Regions from separate parts of the Serratia sarumanii genome, predicted to be linked through region 1. Evidence: predicted binding sites of a transcription regulator. Region 1 holds the regulator's gene; the other holds the start of a gene.
The links. The regulator sigma-54, encoded in region 1, starts transcription at its own class of promoters, with help from an activator protein. The targets are predictions, from matches to a motif close to GTTGGCACANNTTTCGCTNT.

Region 1 (8,290 bases):
ACCACCACCTTCTACATGGTGGTCGGCATCGTGCCACGCGACGCCGGGCGCATCGTGATCGACGAAGAAGACATCAGTCTGCTGCCGCTGCACGCCCGCGCGCGCCGCGGCATCGGTTACCTGCCGCAGGAAGCCTCGATCTTCCGCCGCCTGAGCGTGTACGACAACCTGATGGCGGTGCTGGAGATTCGCCCCGACCTCACCAGCGAACAGCGCGAAGACCGCGCCAAGGAGCTGATGGAAGAGTTCCATATCTCCCATCTGCGCGACAGCCTCGGCCAGGCGCTGTCCGGCGGTGAGCGTCGCCGTGTCGAAATCGCCCGCGCGCTGGCGGCCAACCCGAAATTCATACTGCTGGACGAACCCTTCGCCGGGGTGGATCCGATCTCCGTTATCGATATCAAGAAAATCATCGAGCACCTGCGTGACAGCGGCCTGGGCGTGCTGATCACCGACCACAACGTGCGCGAGACGCTGGACGTGTGTGAACGCGCCTACATCGTCAGCCAGGGCAAACTGATTGCTCACGGCACGCCGGATGCTATTCTGGCCGACGAGCAGGTTAAACGCGTTTATCTGGGCGAAGAGTTCCGCCTCTAAGCGCCGGCGCGCCCTGCGGGGCGACACCGTTAACGGAAGTAGACAGAAAACTATGAAGCAAGGTTTGCAACTCAGGCTCAGCCAACAGCTGGCCATGACTCCTCAGCTCCAGCAGGCGATCCGCCTGCTGCAGTTGTCCACGCTTGAGCTTCAGCAAGAAATCCAGCTGGCGCTGGAGAGCAATCCGCTGCTTGAACAGACCGATCTGCACGACGAAATCGACGCCAAAGAAACCCAGGAGACCGAGGGGCTCGATACCCGCGAGGCGCTGGAACAGAAAGACATGCCGGAAGAGCTGCCGCTGGACGCCACCTGGGATGAGATCTACACCGCCGGCACGCCGTCCGGCACCGGCACCGACTACAGCGACGACGAACTGCCGGTCTATCAGGGCGAGACCACCCAAACGCTGCAGGATTACCTGATGTGGCAGGTGGATCTGACGCCGTTCTCCGATACCGACGCCGCCATCGCCACCTCCATCGTCGACGCGGTGGACGACACCGGCTATCTCACCGTGCCGCTGGAAGACATTCTGGAAAGCCTGGGCGACGAGAACGTGACCCTCGAGGAAGTCGAGGCGGTATTGAAGCGCGTGCAGCGTTTCGATCCGATCGGCGTCGCCGCGCGCGATCTGCGCGATTGCCTGCTGGTGCAGCTCTCCCAATACGCCAAAGACACCCCTTACCTGGCCGAAGCGCGGCTGATCATCAGCGACCATCTGGATCTGTTGGCCAACCACGACTTTCGCAGCCTGATGCGATCAACCCGGCTAAAAGAAGATACACTGAAAGAAGCGATGCTGCTGATTCAGTCGCTCGATCCGCGCCCGGGGCAGTCGATCAATACCGGCGAGTCGGAATACGTGATCCCGGACGTGCTGGTGCGCAAGACGCAGAACAAATGGACGGTCGAGCTCAACGGCGACAGCGTGCCGCGTTTGAAGATCAATCAGCAGTACGCCGCGCTGGGCAACAGCGCCCGCAGCGAAGCCGACGGCCAGTTTATCCGCAGCAACCTGCAGGAAGCCAAGTGGCTGATTAAAAGCCTGGAGAGCCGCAACGAGACGCTGCTGAAGGTCACCCGCTGCATCGTCAGCCAACAGCAGGCGTTCTTCGAGCAAGGCGAAGAGTTTATGAAACCCATGGTGCTGGCGGATATCGCCCAGGCCGTGGAGATGCATGAATCGACGATCTCGCGCGTCACCACGCAGAAGTTTCTGCACAGCCCACGCGGCATTTTTGAATTGAAGTATTTCTTCTCCAGCCACGTGAATACCGACAGCGGCGGCGAAGCCTCCTCGACGGCGATCCGCGCGTTGGTGAAGAAATTGATTGCGGCGGAAAACCCCGCCAAGCCACTCAGCGACAGCAAGCTGGCCACCCTGCTCGCCGATCAGGGGATCATCGTGGCGCGGCGCACCGTCGCCAAGTACCGAGAGTCTTTGTCCATCCCGCCGTCGAACCAGCGTAAACAGTTGGTTTGACCTCTATTGAGAAGGAAGACACTATGCAGCTCAACATTACCGGACACCACATCGAAATCACCGATCCGTTGCGCGAGTTCGTGAACAACAAGTTCGCCAAACTCGAACAGTATTTTGATCGCATTAATCAGGTGTATGTTGTATTAAGTGTGGAAAAAGTGCAGCAAATTGCGGAAGCAACGGTGCACGTGAATGGAGGCGAGTTGCACGCCACCTCGGAAGACGAGAATATGTATGCCGCAATTGATACGCTGATCGACAAATTGGCACGTCAATTGAACAAACATAAAGACAAATTGAAGCAACACTGACACCCTAACCCACTCCATGAGGCGGCATCCGTCGCCGCCTCGCCCTTCGGCGCGTGACCCGCATGGGTGACGCGCCGAACGGTAATCAGGGTTAAAACCGACGAAAAACCGCCTTGCCGGGTGCGCCCGGCGGCGCGGTTTTAAGTGAAGATGAGATGAACAACGAATATATGCAATTAAGCTCGGTGTTAAACATCGAGTGCACCAAAAGCTCGGTACACTGCACCAGCAAGAAGCGGGCTTTGGAAATTATCAGCGAACTGGCCGCCAAACAGCTCAATCTACCTTCGCAGGTGGTGTTTGACGCGGTTCTCACCCGGGAGCGCATGGGCAGCACCGGTATCGGCAACGGTATCGCCATTCCCCACGGCAAACTGGAAGAGGACACACTGCGGGCCGTTGGCGTGTTTATCCGTCTCGACCAACCCATCGCTTTCGACGCTATCGACAACCAGCCGGTCGACCTGCTGTTCGCGCTGCTGGTGCCTGCCGATCAGTGCAAAACCCATTTGCATACCCTGTCGCTGGTCGCCAAACGCCTGGCCGACAAAACCGTATGCCGCCGCCTGCGCGCCGCGCAAAGCGACGAAGAACTTTACCAAATCATCACCGAGTGATGCCCGGCCGGCGTGACTTCCAGCCCGGATAACGTTACTGTTTCACGATGATGGATCCGGCCTCGGCCGGAATAACAAAGTTTCCACCGGTGGCGATGAACGCCGCCGCGATGCCAGGGGAGTTGCCACATGGTGCTGATGATTGTCAGCGGCCGTTCCGGTTCCGGAAAATCCGTCGCCTTGCGGGCGCTGGAAGACATGGGTTTTTACTGCGTTGACAACCTGCCGGTGGTGCTGCTGCCGCAGCTCGCCAATACGCTGGCGGAACGCAATATCTCCGCGGCGGTCAGCATCGACGTGCGCAACATGCCGGAATCGCCGGAAGTGTTCGAATACGCGATGACTCAGCTGCCGGACAGCTTCTCGCCGCAGCTGCTGTTCCTCGACGCCGATCGCAACACGCTGATCCGCCGTTACAGCGACACCCGCCGCCTGCACCCGCTCTCCAGCAAAAACCTGTCGCTGGAAAGCGCCATCGACGAAGAGAGCGATCTGCTCGAACCGCTGCGCTCGCGGGCTGACCTGATTATCGATACCTCGGAAATGTCGGTGCACGAGCTGGCCGAAATGCTGCGCACCCGCCTGCTGGGCAAGCGTGAGCGCGAGCTGACCATGGTGTTCGAATCCTTCGGCTTCAAGCACGGCATCCCGATCGACGCCGACTACGTGTTCGACGTGCGCTTCCTGCCGAACCCGCACTGGGATCCGAAGCTGCGGCCGATGACCGGTCTGGATAAGCCGGTCGCGTCGTTCCTCGATCGCCATACCGAAGTGCACAACTTCATCTACCAGACCCGCAGCTACCTGGAGCAATGGCTGCCGATGCTGGAAACCAACAACCGCAGCTACCTGACGGTCGCCATCGGCTGTACCGGCGGCAAGCACCGCTCGGTGTACGTGGCGGAACAGCTGGCCGATTACTTCCGCTCGCGCGGCAAGAACGTGCAGTCGCGCCACCGCACGCTGGAAAAGCGCAAACAATGACGGTCAAACAGACGGTTGAAATCAAAAACAAGCTGGGCATGCACGCGCGCCCGGCGATGAAACTGTTCGAGCTGGTACAAAGCTTCGACGCCGAAGTGATGCTGCGCAACGAAAGCGGCACCGAAGCCGAGGCCAGCAGCGTCATCGCGCTGCTGATGCTGGACTCCGCCCAGGGCCGGCATATCGAAGTCGAAGCGACCGGCCCCGACGAAGTCAACGCACTGGAGGCGGTCGTCGAGCTGTTCAACTCCGGGTTTGATGAAGATTAGCCGCTGAGCCCAATCCCCCATATCCTCTCCCACTCAGCTCCGGCTCAAGCAGTCCAGCGCCACCGCTTTAAAGCTGTCGAAGCTGTCGCTGCTCAGCAGGAGGCTCATTGAGCGTTCACGCACGAAGGTGACGAACAGCTCGTAGATCGCCATCGCCTCTTCATAGTCGCTCTTGCTGATCGCCAGCAGGAAAATCACGTGCGCGACCTCGCCTTCTCCCCAGGCGACGCCCTGCGGCGCCAGCAGCGTCACCACCACGGTCTTTTTGGCCAGCAGCCCCAGCGAGTGCGGCAGCGCGATGCCCTCGCCCAGCAAGGTGGAGACGATCGCCTCGCGTTCGACCACCGACGGATAAAAGTCCGCGCCGACGTACCCTTCCCGCTCCAGCTGGCCGCACACCCGGCTGAACAGTTCCGCCTGCGTCAGCGGCTCGTTGAGCACCATGAAATGCTCGGCGTCGAAAAACTTCTCCAGCATGTACGGTCGGGTGCGATCCACCAGCACCAGCTTGCCCAGCTGCTCCAGCTGGTAATCGGTTGGGAACGGCGACATCACCACCACCGGCTTGTTCTTTTCGCCGATGCGGGCGGTGGAAATCACGAAGTCTTCGTCGATATGCGCAAGCATCTCGTAATCGCGCAGCGAGACGATGCGCGTCATCACCAACTGCGGATACTTACGCGCAATCTGCGCCTGGATCATGCGCACCGTCGAGTTGCCGGTATCGCACACCAGCATCACCTGCGGGTGGCGTTCATAACCGATGTTGTAATGCCGCTCCAGCCCCACGCCGATGTGCAGCACCAGGTAGCCTATCTCATTCTCGCTCAGGGTATAGGGGGTGTATTTGCCCCAGCTGGAGACCGCCGCCAGCGTCACGTCGTAAGCCATCGGATAGTGCTGCTTGATGTTGGCCAACAGCGGATTGGGGATATTGATCTGGTATTTCACCCGCGTAATCATGGTCTTGATATGGGTGAGCAGATCGGCCCGCAGCTGCTCGTCGCCCTGCAGGTTGTAGTTATAGTGTGCGTTGATGTAGGACAGGATGTAGTCCACCAGCGCTTCTTCATCGTCGGCGTTGATCTCGGTCGGCTGCACGTCCTGCACGCGCCGCGCGGCGATATTGACCCGCAGATAGGCCTCTTCGGCCATCGAGATCTCTTTGCCGGAGGCCGAACGCAGTTCCGCCGCCAGGCGGGTCGATACCTGGCGCACCGCGTCGTCGCCGTCTTCCACCTCGAAGTCCGGCAGCGGATAGCCGTCGTTGATGCGCCGCAGCGCCACCGCGCAGTAGAAGATCAGGTACTGCTCGCCCTCGTCGGTCAGGCGAATGGCGTATTGCGACAGCAGCGGGTGCAGCAATCCGGCGAACGCCGCTACCTGCGGCTGCAGCAGGATCTCGTTGTTGAGCAGCGGGTTCTCGGCGTCGGCCAGCTGCAGTTGGAACAGCAGATCGGTCAGGCAGGCGCGGATCGCCATCTCCGTGCCGAACAGCTTCATGCCGTAACGCGGCTTGGTTTCAATCGTCAATTGATAGTGCGCCAGACGCTCTCTCACCTCAGCCATGTCGTTTTGCAACGTACCGCGGCTGACGAACCACTCGTCGGCCAGATCTTCCAGTTTAAGGGAGAAGGCTGAGGTCAAAAAACGCACCAGCAGATAATGCACACGCTCCTGCGCGCTGCGCGGGGTGGCATGCTTGCGGCGCTCCTGATGCTGCAGGGCGCTGAACAGCGCGGCGTTATCGACCTGCAGGCGATAGCCGGCCCCGCGGTTATGCACGAAACGCGCGCCGTATTTGTCCAGAATCTCGTTCAGCGCGGTGATGTCCGCCCGCACCGTGCGGGTGGACACGGCGAAACGCTTCGCCAGCTCATCCTGCGGCAAAGTCTCGGTTTGCAAAGCATCGAACAAGTAAGCCAAACGCGGGTAAGGAAATCGCACCATTCTGTGTCCGTCAATCAGGCGACCCGCCCGGCGAACCGGGCGGGCCACGGGTTACTTCGGCGGCGGCAGAAACGCCATTTGCGAGGGGCTGCCGATCGGCAGATAGCCGCCCACAACGCTGAGTTTGCCGTCCGTCGGGTTTACGCTGAAGCGGGTGATGTTATCGCTGCGCTGGTTCAACGCATACAGATAGCGGCCATCCGGGCTCAGCGCCAGCGAACGCGGGTAATCGCCGCGCGTCCAGGTTTCCGCCACCGGTTTCAACTCACCGCCGGCGCCCACGCTGAACTGGGCAATGCTGTTATGCAGCCGGTTGGCGACGTATAGCGTGTCGCCGTTCTTGCTGAGCGCCAGCCCCGAAGCGAAGCTGGTGCCCTGATAGTCGGCGGGCAGCGCGGAAACCGCATGCAGTTGTTTCAGAGTACCTTTTTGGCGATCAAAACGGTAGCTGGTCAACGTCGAGGCCTCTTCGTTCACCAGCAGCACGGTTTCTCCGTCCGGATGGAACACAAAGTGACGTGGACCCGCGCCGGCGGAAGAGGCGGCGATCCACGGTGGATCGTTCGGCGTCAGCCGGCCGCTCGTGGCGTCAAAGCGCCATTGGTAGATGCGATCCAACCCCAGATCGGTGGAGAACACGAACTTGCCGCTCGGATCGCTGGCGATCATATGGGCATGCGGGCCGTTGTGATCGCTGATGGCGAAGCTGCCGTTCACCGCCGCCGCCGGTTTGGCCGCGCCCGCCGGGCCCTGCTGTTGCTGCACCGAGCTGGCGGCGCCCAGGCTGCCGTCCGCTTCGATCGGGAAAGCCGCCACGCTGCCGCTGACGTAGTTGGCCACCAGCAGATGGCGCCCGTCCGGTGTCGATGAGAGATACACCGGCCCCGCTCCCTGCGAATCCACCTGGTTGAGCTGCGTCAGGCCGCCGTCGGCCGGATTGACCCGGTAAGCGGTGATGCCGCCGTGCTTGCCGCCGTTGAAATCGGCCACTTCGCTGGCGACATACAGCGTCTTGCCATCAGCGCCCAGCGTCAGCTGCGCCGGATTCGGCACTTTGCTGACCAGCGTAACCTGGCTCAGCGCGCCGCTGACCGGATCGACCTGCACCCGGTAAACGCCTTCGCCGTTGGGATTGTAGGTGCCGATATAGGCGAAATGAGATGACGTGGAATTCATTGCATCCTCAGCATGCAGCGCCGGGCCGGTCACGGCCAGCAGCGCCAGGAACAACGCGGTGCGTCGGGTTGGAGCCTGCCAGTTTCGCATAGTTATCCTCAGACCTGAGTATAGGTAACGGCGCGGCATGCCGCGCCAGGGGAAAGCCTTCGCCTCCCAGCCTTTACCTCATCCCATTGCGCGTTCAGCCCACCAGCTTTTTGGTCATCGCCAGCAGAGTTTTCACGTCCTGTGGGCGCGTATCGCCGCTGGCGGCGTCGATGATCGAACTGTAGATATGCGGGATCACGCGTTTCACGCCGGCCGCCAGCGCGATCTCGACGATCGGCTCGTAGTTCTCCAGATCGATGCCGCCGGTCGGCTCCAGCATAAAGTCATGCTCGGCGCAGGCCTTGGCTACGTACTGATATTCGTCCTTGCACTTCAGGCCGCCCATCGGGAAATACTTGATGGAGCTGCCGCCCATGTCTTTCAGCAGGGCGATGGCGGTTTCCACCGGCACGATGCCGTCCGGCGCCGCGGCGCTCAATGGGCCGGTAGAGATCTTCACCCAGCCAACGCGGCCGGTTGGCGACACCAGGCCGTTGACCACGCTGTCGTTCTGGCCCAGCAGCGCGCGGCTGGCGCCAACGCCGGTAAACACCTGGTTGACGTGCTGCGGCTGCACCTGCTGAGCGATCAGGCTGACCATCGCCGACTGCTTCGGATCGCCGGCGCCCAGGCCGACCGAGAGCGCGTTTTCGATCAGGCGCGCATAGCGCAGCATGTCGGTCACCGCGCTGTCGACGTCCGGGTAGTTCTTGGAGAGCACGCCCACCAGCACATGGCCTTCCGCCGCGGCGTAGATGTCCTGCGCATTGGCTTTGGAGCCGGCCAGCACGTTCAGGCAGACGCGGT
Region 2 (8,290 bases), 1.1 Mb from region 1:
AGCAACTGCATCAGCCGCAGCGAGCCGGTGGCGTCGAGCTTCAGCGTGAAGCCGCGCGACGGCGAAGTGCACCTGAAGTGCCGCTATTGCGAGAAAGAGTTCGAGCATCAGGTGGTGTTGCAGGCCGACTGAATTCTGCCCTTTTAGCGGGAGCGGCGCTGTTAATCTGCGCGTCACTCCCTATAATGGGTGCCTGAAAATAACTCTACCCACGTTGCTACCCACCGAATTTCAAGCTGCGGCCGACCGCGCAGCGGCGTGAAAGACAACGGGTCTATCAGGAGAAAACATGTCACGTAATATCAGCACTGAACTCGCCCCGGCAGCCATTGGTCCTTACGTGCAGGGCGTTGATCTGGGCAGCATGATCATCACTTCCGGCCAGATCCCGGTCGATCCGAAAACCGGCGCCGTCGCCGACGACGTGGCCGCTCAGGCGCGCCAGTCGCTGGAAAACGTCAAAGCGATCGTCGAAGCCGCCGGCCTGATCGTTGCCGACATCGTGAAAACCACCGTGTTCGTGAAAGATCTGAACGACTTCGCCACCGTCAACGCCGCGTACGAAGCCTTCTTCACCGAGCACAGCGCGCCGTTCCCGGCCCGCTCCTGCGTGGAAGTGGCGCGTCTGCCGAAAGACGTGAAGATCGAAATCGAAGCCATCGCCGTGCGTCGTTAATCGACGGTCACGCGCATCACGGCCAGTGCAGACTGGCCGTTTTTATTTCTGCTCTGCCCCGACAGCCTGCCGTCCCTGCGCCTTTAGCGCTCACCGCCGCCGCCTTTTCGCCCTATATTAAGGCGTCGTCACGCCAAACCTGCACCGCGAACGGGCGTTTTTCGCCGCGGCAGCCTCGCTCTGCGCCATTTTCGCCCGTTATCGCCTTGGCACGTTTTATGCTCGATTGATTGACAGCCTGCAATGTCGACGAGGTGACGATGCTGAATATCAATCTTTCCGCTTCACCGTTTTTTGATGAGATGCTTCTGGCTGAGGGAAAACACCGTGGCCACTACGACGCCTACTGGCAATGGCTGCAGCAGGCCGATCACCAGGCCGTGCAACGCAAGCGGGAAGAGGCTGCGCTGCTGTTTCACCGGGTGGGCATCACCTTCAACGTCTACGGCGACGATGACGGCGCTGAGCGGTTGATCCCGTTCGACAGCGTGCCGCGCATTATTCCGGCCGTCGAATGGGCGATGCTCGATCGCGGCATTCGCCAGCGCGTACAGGCGCTCAATGCCTTCCTGCATGACATTTACCACCAGCAGCATATTCTGAAGGCCGGCCTCATTCCGGCGGAGCAGGTGCTGGCCAACGATCAGTATCAACCCTGTATGCAAGGCGTTGATCTGCATCGCGATATCTATGCGCATATCGTCGGCGTGGACATGGTCCGCAACAGCGACGGCCAATACTACGTGCTGGAAGATAACTTGCGCACCCCGTCCGGCGTCTCTTACATGCTGGAAAACCGCAAAATGATGATGCGTCTCTATCCGGAACTGTTCGCCCGGCAACGCATCGCGCCGGTGGAGCGCTACCCGTCGCACCTGCTGCAAACGCTGCGCGAAAGCTCGCCCATCAACGATCCCACCGTGGTGGTGCTGACGCCGGGCCGCTTCAACAGCGCCTATTTTGAGCACAGTTTCCTGGCGCAGCAGATGGGGGTGGAGCTGGTCGAAAGCGCCGATCTGTTCGTCAAGGACGGCGCGGTCTTCATGCGCACCACCGCCGGGCCGTGCAAAGTGGACGTGATCTATCGTCGGGTGGACGACGCCTTCCTCGATCCGCTGGCGTTTCGGCCGGACTCGATGCTCGGCGTACCGGGGCTGCTGTCGGTGTATCGCGCCGGCAATGTGGTGCTGGCCAACGCCATCGGCACCGGCGTGGCCGACGACAAATCGATCTACCCCTACGTGCCGGATATGGTGCGCTTCTACCTGCAAGAGGAACCGATCCTCAACAACGTGCCAACCTGGCAGTGCCGACATAAAAACGAACTGTCGTATGTGCTGGCCAACCTCGAACAGATGGTCGTGAAAGAGGTGCACGGCGCCGGCGGCTACGGCATGTTGATCGGCCCCACGGCGAGCAAGGACGAGCTCGCCCGCTTCCGCGCTCTGCTGCTGTCTCGCCCGCAGAATTACATTGCGCAAAACACGCTGGCGCTGTCCACCTGCCCGACCTTCGTCAACGATGGTCTGGCGCCGCGGCATATCGATCTGCGGCCGTTCGCCCTCAGCGGCGCGGAGATCCGCCTGGTGCCCGGCGGCCTGACCCGGGTGGCGTTGGCGGAAGGTTCGCTGGTGGTGAACTCGTCGCAGGGCGGCGGCACCAAGGACACCTGGGTATTGGAGGACGACCTATGCTGAGCCGCACCGCCAGTGAACTCTATTGGATGGCCCGCTATCTGGAGCGGGCGGAAAGCATCGCCCGGGTGCTGGACGTCACCAACAAGCTGTCGATGATGCCGATCCGCGACGGCGGCGATCAGGATCTGCAGGTGCCGCTCAACCTGACCGGCACCGGCCAGCTGTATGCCGCCGCCTACCCGGAATTGACGATGCCCAATCTGGTCAGTTTCTTCGCGCTCGACAACCGTAACCACAGCAGCATCTTCAGCTGCCTGCAAATGGGCTGGAACAACGCCCACGCGGTGCGCGGCAGCCTGTCATCCGAAGTCTGGGAGTGCATCAACGCCACCTGGATAGAGATGAAACTGATCCGCCGCCAGGGCATCGGCTCGGTGGGCGCCGATGCCTTCTTCGACTGGGTGAAGGAGCGCGCCCATCTGTTTCGCGGCGCCATGTTCGGCACGCTGCTGCGCAGCGACGCCATGCGCTTTATCCGTCTCGGCACCCTGCTGGAGCGGGCCGACGGCACCGCCCGTCTGCTGGAGGTGAAGAACACGCTGATGGACATCGACGGCGACCCGGTGCGCGAATATTACCGCATGGACACGCTGCTGCGGGCGGTGAGCGCGCGCGAAGCCTACCACAGCATCTACAAGCAGCCGTTGAGCCGCGAGACCATCGCCGAACTGATGATTCTGCGCAATGAAATCCCGCGTTCACTGCTGGCCTGCGTCGGCGACATGGTGCAGCAATTGGAACTGATCGGCGGCGGCGCCAACCAACCGCGACGTCTGGCGCACACCCTGCATGCCGAGCTGCGCTTCAGCAGCATGAAGGACCTGAACAAGATCGGCCTGGGCGAGTGGTTGAGCGCCTTTCTCGGCCAGGTGAACGGCATCGCCGAAAGCATCCATCACACTTATCTGGAGGCGCAATGAAACTGAATATTGAGCACAACACCCATTATCGCTACGCCCAGCCGGTGCAGCGCAGCACCCAATATCTGCGGTTGACGCCGCAGGATTCGCCCCATCAGCGCATCCTCTCCTGGCAACTGTCGTTGCCGGATGACGCGGTGCGCACCACCGACGCCTTCGGCAACGTACTGCACGTGCTGACGCTTGATGAACCGCATCAGGCCATCACCATTCGGGTGCTCGGGGAAGTGGAGATTGAAGACGGCGTCGAAGATCGGGCGCTCGGGCATCTGTCGCCGCTGGTATTTCTGCGCCATAGCCCGCTGACTCAACCCGATGACGCCATTCAGGCCTTCGCCCTGCGTTATCATCAACCGCAGGCGGTGCTGAGCGGCCTGGAACATCTGATGGGCGAACTGCTGCTGAAAATGCCTTACAGCCCTGGCTCCACGCGCGTGACCGACAGCGCCGCCGAGGCTTTCGCCGCCGGCAGCGGCGTGTGTCAGGATCATACGCATGTCTTCCTGAGCTGCTGCCGCAGCCTGAACATCCCGGCGCGCTACGTCAGCGGCTACCTGTACAGCGAAGACTCGACCCATGTCGCCACCCATGCTTGGGCGGAAGTGTGGGTGGAGGAACGCTGGCACAGCTTCGACGTGACCAACAATACGCGCATGCCGAATCAGCACCTTAAGCTGGCGGTCGGCATCGATTATCTGGACGCCTGCCCGGTGCGCGGCATGCGATTGGGCGGCGGCTGCGAAGACATGAGCGCCATCGCCGCCGTACAAATGATGCCAACCGGCCAGTAGCCGCTTGCCGATGGAAAATGTTTCGGGCACGCTGCGCGTTGGCGGCGTGCCGGTCTTGTTTTGAGGGATTGTAGTATGACCTACTGTGTGGCCATGCGTTTGTCGTCCGGGCTGGTCTTTGCGTCCGATTCGCGCACCAACGCCGGGGTGGACCATATTTCCACCTTCCGCAAACTGCACGTGTTCCAACAGGACGGCGATCGCACGCTGGTGCTGCAAAGCGCCGGCAACCTGGCGACCACCCAGAGCATCATCAGTTTGCTGTTGCACCGCAGCAAGGACGCCGAACGCCCCAACCTGCTCAACGCTCCCAGCCTCTACGACGCCGCCACGCTGGTGGGGGAAACGGTGCGCGAGGTGATCCAGCGCGACAGCGAGGCGCAGCAAAGCGGCAGCACCACCGACTTCAGCTGTAACCTGCTGCTCGGAGGCCAAATTAGCGGGGAAGAGATGCGGCTGTTCCATATCTACCCGCAAGGCAACTTTATCGAAGCCACCCGCGACACGCCCTATTTTCAGATAGGCGAAAGCAAATACGGCAAACCGATCATCGACCGGGTGCTGCACTACGACACGCCGCTGGAACAAGCGATGCAATGCGCGCTGATTTCACTGGATTCGACCCTGCGCAGCAACCTGTCCGTCGGGCTGCCGCTCGACGTGATGATCTACCCGCGCGACAGCTTCAGCCATGCCCGGCAATACCGCATTACCGAAGACCATCCGTACTTCAGCGCCATCCGCAAGGGCTGGGGCGAAGGGCTGGTCAGCATTTTCACCCAGTTGCCGCCGCTGCAGCTGTAGGGATCCGGGCTCACACGAGCCCGTCCGCCTCATTGCTCCTGCAACCCCCGCAGCAGCGCCTCCAGCGGGTACACCGCCGCAATCACCACCTCGTCGCGCGTCTGCGCCGCCGCATCCAGCTGGCGCTGCGCTTGTTCGGCCTCGGCCCGGTTCAGCGGTTTGTCCTGCTGATGGCGATCCAGCAGCATTAAGCCCAGCGTAGCCAAGGCATCGACGTCCTGCGCCACCGGGGCCAGATCGCGCAGCGTGCGGTTGCCCGCGATCGCCGTCTGCAGCGCCGCGGCGTTCGCCTGCCAGCGCTGCAGCCGTTCGCGCAGCGCCTGCGCCGCCGCCTTATCGCGCTTATCCTTCAACAAGGCCGCGACCTGGGCATGCATCTCACGTACCGCGCCGCTCTCCGGCGGCAGCGCATCGGCAAAGCGGTTCAGCGGTTCGAACTGGTGATAGTTGCCGGCCTGGAACTTCAGGTGCTGGCGGGTGTAATACTGCGCCGGCTCCACCGCCTCGGCCAGGATCTGCAGCGGCACGATCTGCACGCTGTTGCTCAATCGGGTGAATTCGCGCGCCGTTTCCGCGTGCTGCTGTAGGCCGACCGACACCACCGACCAGGCGTCGATCGCCGCCAGCCGCCGGTACATGTTGTTTTCGTCGGTGACGTCCTGCGCCGACCACAGCCGCTCCGCCACCGCGAAGGCGCGCGGCCACAGCTTGAGATCGAGAAGCGGCGCGCGCACGTTTTCCGCCCACAGCGCCGCTTCACCGCCGAGAATGTTGGCCTGCCCTTTCTCGTCCGGCACCACCGGCATCTTGCCCGCCGGCACCGCCGCCAGCTTGTCGCCGCGGGTGGGGTAACGCACGTTGCCGACTAACGTATAGCCGCTGAGCTTGTCCTGCTGCAGCGTGAACACCGGCCGCGTGTCGCCCATCCAGGTATCGACGCGGAACGTCACCTGCTGCGGCGTGCGCCAGACGATGTCGTGCACCGCGCGGCGCGACTTGCCGTTGAAATCGATAAAGCCGCGCCAGCCCTGCTTGCCCTCGATCAGCGTGAAGCTGCCTTCCACCGCGCTGCCCTTCAGGCGCGGCATGCTGAAACGCCAGCTTTGCGCCTGCTCGCCGGGCTGCACCGCCGTCTCGACCCCCAGCGGCTGCGGCAGAATTTCATCGCGGTAGTGATAGGCGGTGCTTTGCGGCTGATCGAGGTAGAAACCGGTGGAGAGAATGCCCTGATAGCCGTCCTGCGCGCTGGCGCCCAGCGAGTCTTGCCCCTGCCAGGACTGAATGACGATCGAGCGCGGCAGCGACGGATGATAGATCTCGTCCCAGCCGACCATCTGCCGCTGGTGCTTCTCGAGGATCTTTTCCAGCTTCTGGTTGAAGTAGGCCTGCAGCGCATGGGTATCCGCCAGCCCGTTCTTCTGCATAAACGCCTGAATCGACGGCGACGCCCGCCACTGGCTGGCGTCCACCTCGTCGCCGCCGATATGCAGATAAGGATCGGGGAAGATCGCCGCCAGCTCGCCGACGATCGTGTCAACAAACTGATACACCTCGTCGCGGGTCGGATCGAGCGTCGGCTTATGCACGCCCCACTCGCGCTCCATCCGATACGGCCCCGGCGCGCTCATCAGGTCGGGATAGGCTACCGCAATGCTGGAGGCGTGCCCCGGCATGTCGATCTCCGGCACCACGCGAATGCCGCGCGCCGTGGCGTAAGCCACCACCTGCCGCATCTGCTCGCGGGTATAGAACTGGCCGTCGCTGGCCTGCTGTTGCAGCTTGGGATAATGCTCGGAGGCAAAGCGCCAGCCCTGATCGTCGGTCAGGTGCCAGTGGAACACGTTAAGCTTGGCCGCCGCCATGCCGTCGAGCTGGCGCAGAATGTCCGGCAGCGGCAGGAAATGACGCGCCGAATCCAGCAGCACGCCGCGCCACGGAAAACGCGGCACGTCGCGGATATCCACCAGCGGCAGGAAGGTATTTTGCCCGTCGGTCTGCAGCAGCTGCAGTAGGGTCTCCATGCCGCGCAGCGCGCCGAAACGCGTGTTGGCGGTCAGCGTGGCGCCCTGCGGCGTGACCGCCAGCCGGTAACTCTCATCGCTGCCCGGCAGCGGCTGCGCCGCCACCCGGTCCTTGATCACCACCTTGATCGCCGCGCCGTTCGCTTCTTCCATCGGCGCCAGCGTCCAGCCGGTCTGCAGTTCGATGCGCTGGCGCCAGCGCGGCAGCGCGTCGCCCAGATCGTCGCCCTGCAGCGTCAGAGACAAACGGTGATCCAGCACCAGCTTGCCCGCCGGTTGCGTCACTTCCACCTGCTGCGGCCAGGGCATCAGCGGCAGATCGCCGGCCGGCTGCGCCAGCGCGCCGCAGGAAAACCATAACGATGAAGCCAGTAGCGTATAACGGAAAGGTCTGTGCATCGGAAATTCCTCAGAGGAAAAAAACAAAATATCCCCAATGAATTTCAAACCACCGCTAGGCGATAAACAACAACGCGTTGGTTTGAAAGGCGCAGGGGAAAACAGCCAACGCTGTAGATAAAGACTCAGCCCAGAACAGATGTCCAACCATTGCGGTGAAAAAGCGGGCGGGATCACAGTTGCCCCCTCCCCGCCGGAGGGGGCGAACGGGTTATTGCCAGCCGTAGCGGCGCACGAACCAGCCTTTCACGCACTGGGTCAGCACCATGTAACCGGCGAGGATCAGCACCAGCCACGGGAAGTAACCGAGCGGCAGCGCCTGCAACTGCAGGAAGCCGGCCAGCGGCGAGAACACCAGGCCGATGCCGGTGGCGATCACCGCCAGCGTCATGATGCACAGCGGCCAGGACGGGCGGCTCTGGATAAACGGAATTTTGCGCGTGCGGATCATGTGCACGATCAGCGTTTGCGACAGCAGCCCTTCCACGAACCAGCCGGACTGGAACAGCGTCTGCATTTCCGGCGTATTGGCCTTGAATACCCACCACATCAGGCTGAAGGTCAGCACGTCGAAGATCGAGCTGATCGGCCCAAAGAACACCATAAACCGCCCCAGATCGGCGGAGTTCCAGCGCTGCGGCTGGGTGATCTGATCGTCGTCGACGTTATCGAACGGGATGGCGATCTGCGAGATGTCGTACATCAGGTTCTGAATCAACAGGTGCAGCGGCAGCATCGGCAGGAACGGCAGGAAGGCGCTGGCGATCAGCACGCTGAACACGTTACCGAAGTTGGAGCTGGCGGTCATCTTGATGTATTTCAGCATGTTGGCGAAGGTACGGCGCCCTTCGATCACCCCCTGCTCCAGCACCATCAGGCTTTTTTCCAGCAGGATGATGTCCGCCGCCTCCTTGGCGATGTCCACCGCCGAATCGACGGAGATGCCGATATCGGCCGCACGCAGCGCCGGCGCGTCGTTGAT

Region 2: the regulator sigma-54 is predicted to act here: its motif matches at 882-901, upstream of SSARUM_RS02185 (circularly permuted type 2 ATP-grasp protein).

The regions. Positions count from the first base shown of each region.
Region 1 is NZ_CP124750.1:4,454,787-4,463,076, forward strand. Features, by position in the region: gene lptB (LPS export ABC transporter ATP-binding protein) at 1-600, shown strand, start outside; gene rpoN (RNA polymerase factor sigma-54) at 653-2,086, shown strand; gene hpf (ribosome hibernation promoting factor) at 2,110-2,397, shown strand; gene ptsN (PTS IIA-like nitrogen regulatory protein PtsN) at 2,553-3,014, shown strand; gene rapZ (RNase adapter RapZ) at 3,144-3,998, shown strand; gene npr (PTS phosphocarrier protein NPr) at 3,995-4,267, shown strand; gene SSARUM_RS21190 (BglG family transcription antiterminator) at 4,301-6,217, opposite strand; gene SSARUM_RS21195 (lactonase family protein) at 6,269-7,483, opposite strand; gene dagF (2-dehydro-3-deoxy-phosphogluconate aldolase) at 7,578-8,290, opposite strand, start outside.
Region 2 is NZ_CP124750.1:465,115-473,404, reverse strand. Features, by position in the region: gene pyrI (aspartate carbamoyltransferase regulatory subunit) at 1-132, shown strand, start outside; gene ridA (2-iminobutanoate/2-iminopropanoate deaminase) at 290-676, shown strand; gene SSARUM_RS02185 (circularly permuted type 2 ATP-grasp protein) at 937-2,373, shown strand; gene SSARUM_RS02180 (alpha-E domain-containing protein) at 2,367-3,293, shown strand; gene SSARUM_RS02175 (transglutaminase family protein) at 3,290-4,084, shown strand; gene SSARUM_RS02170 (proteasome-type protease) at 4,160-4,888, shown strand; gene SSARUM_RS02165 (family 20 glycosylhydrolase) at 4,918-7,308, opposite strand; gene mgtA (magnesium-translocating P-type ATPase) at 7,520-8,290, opposite strand, start outside.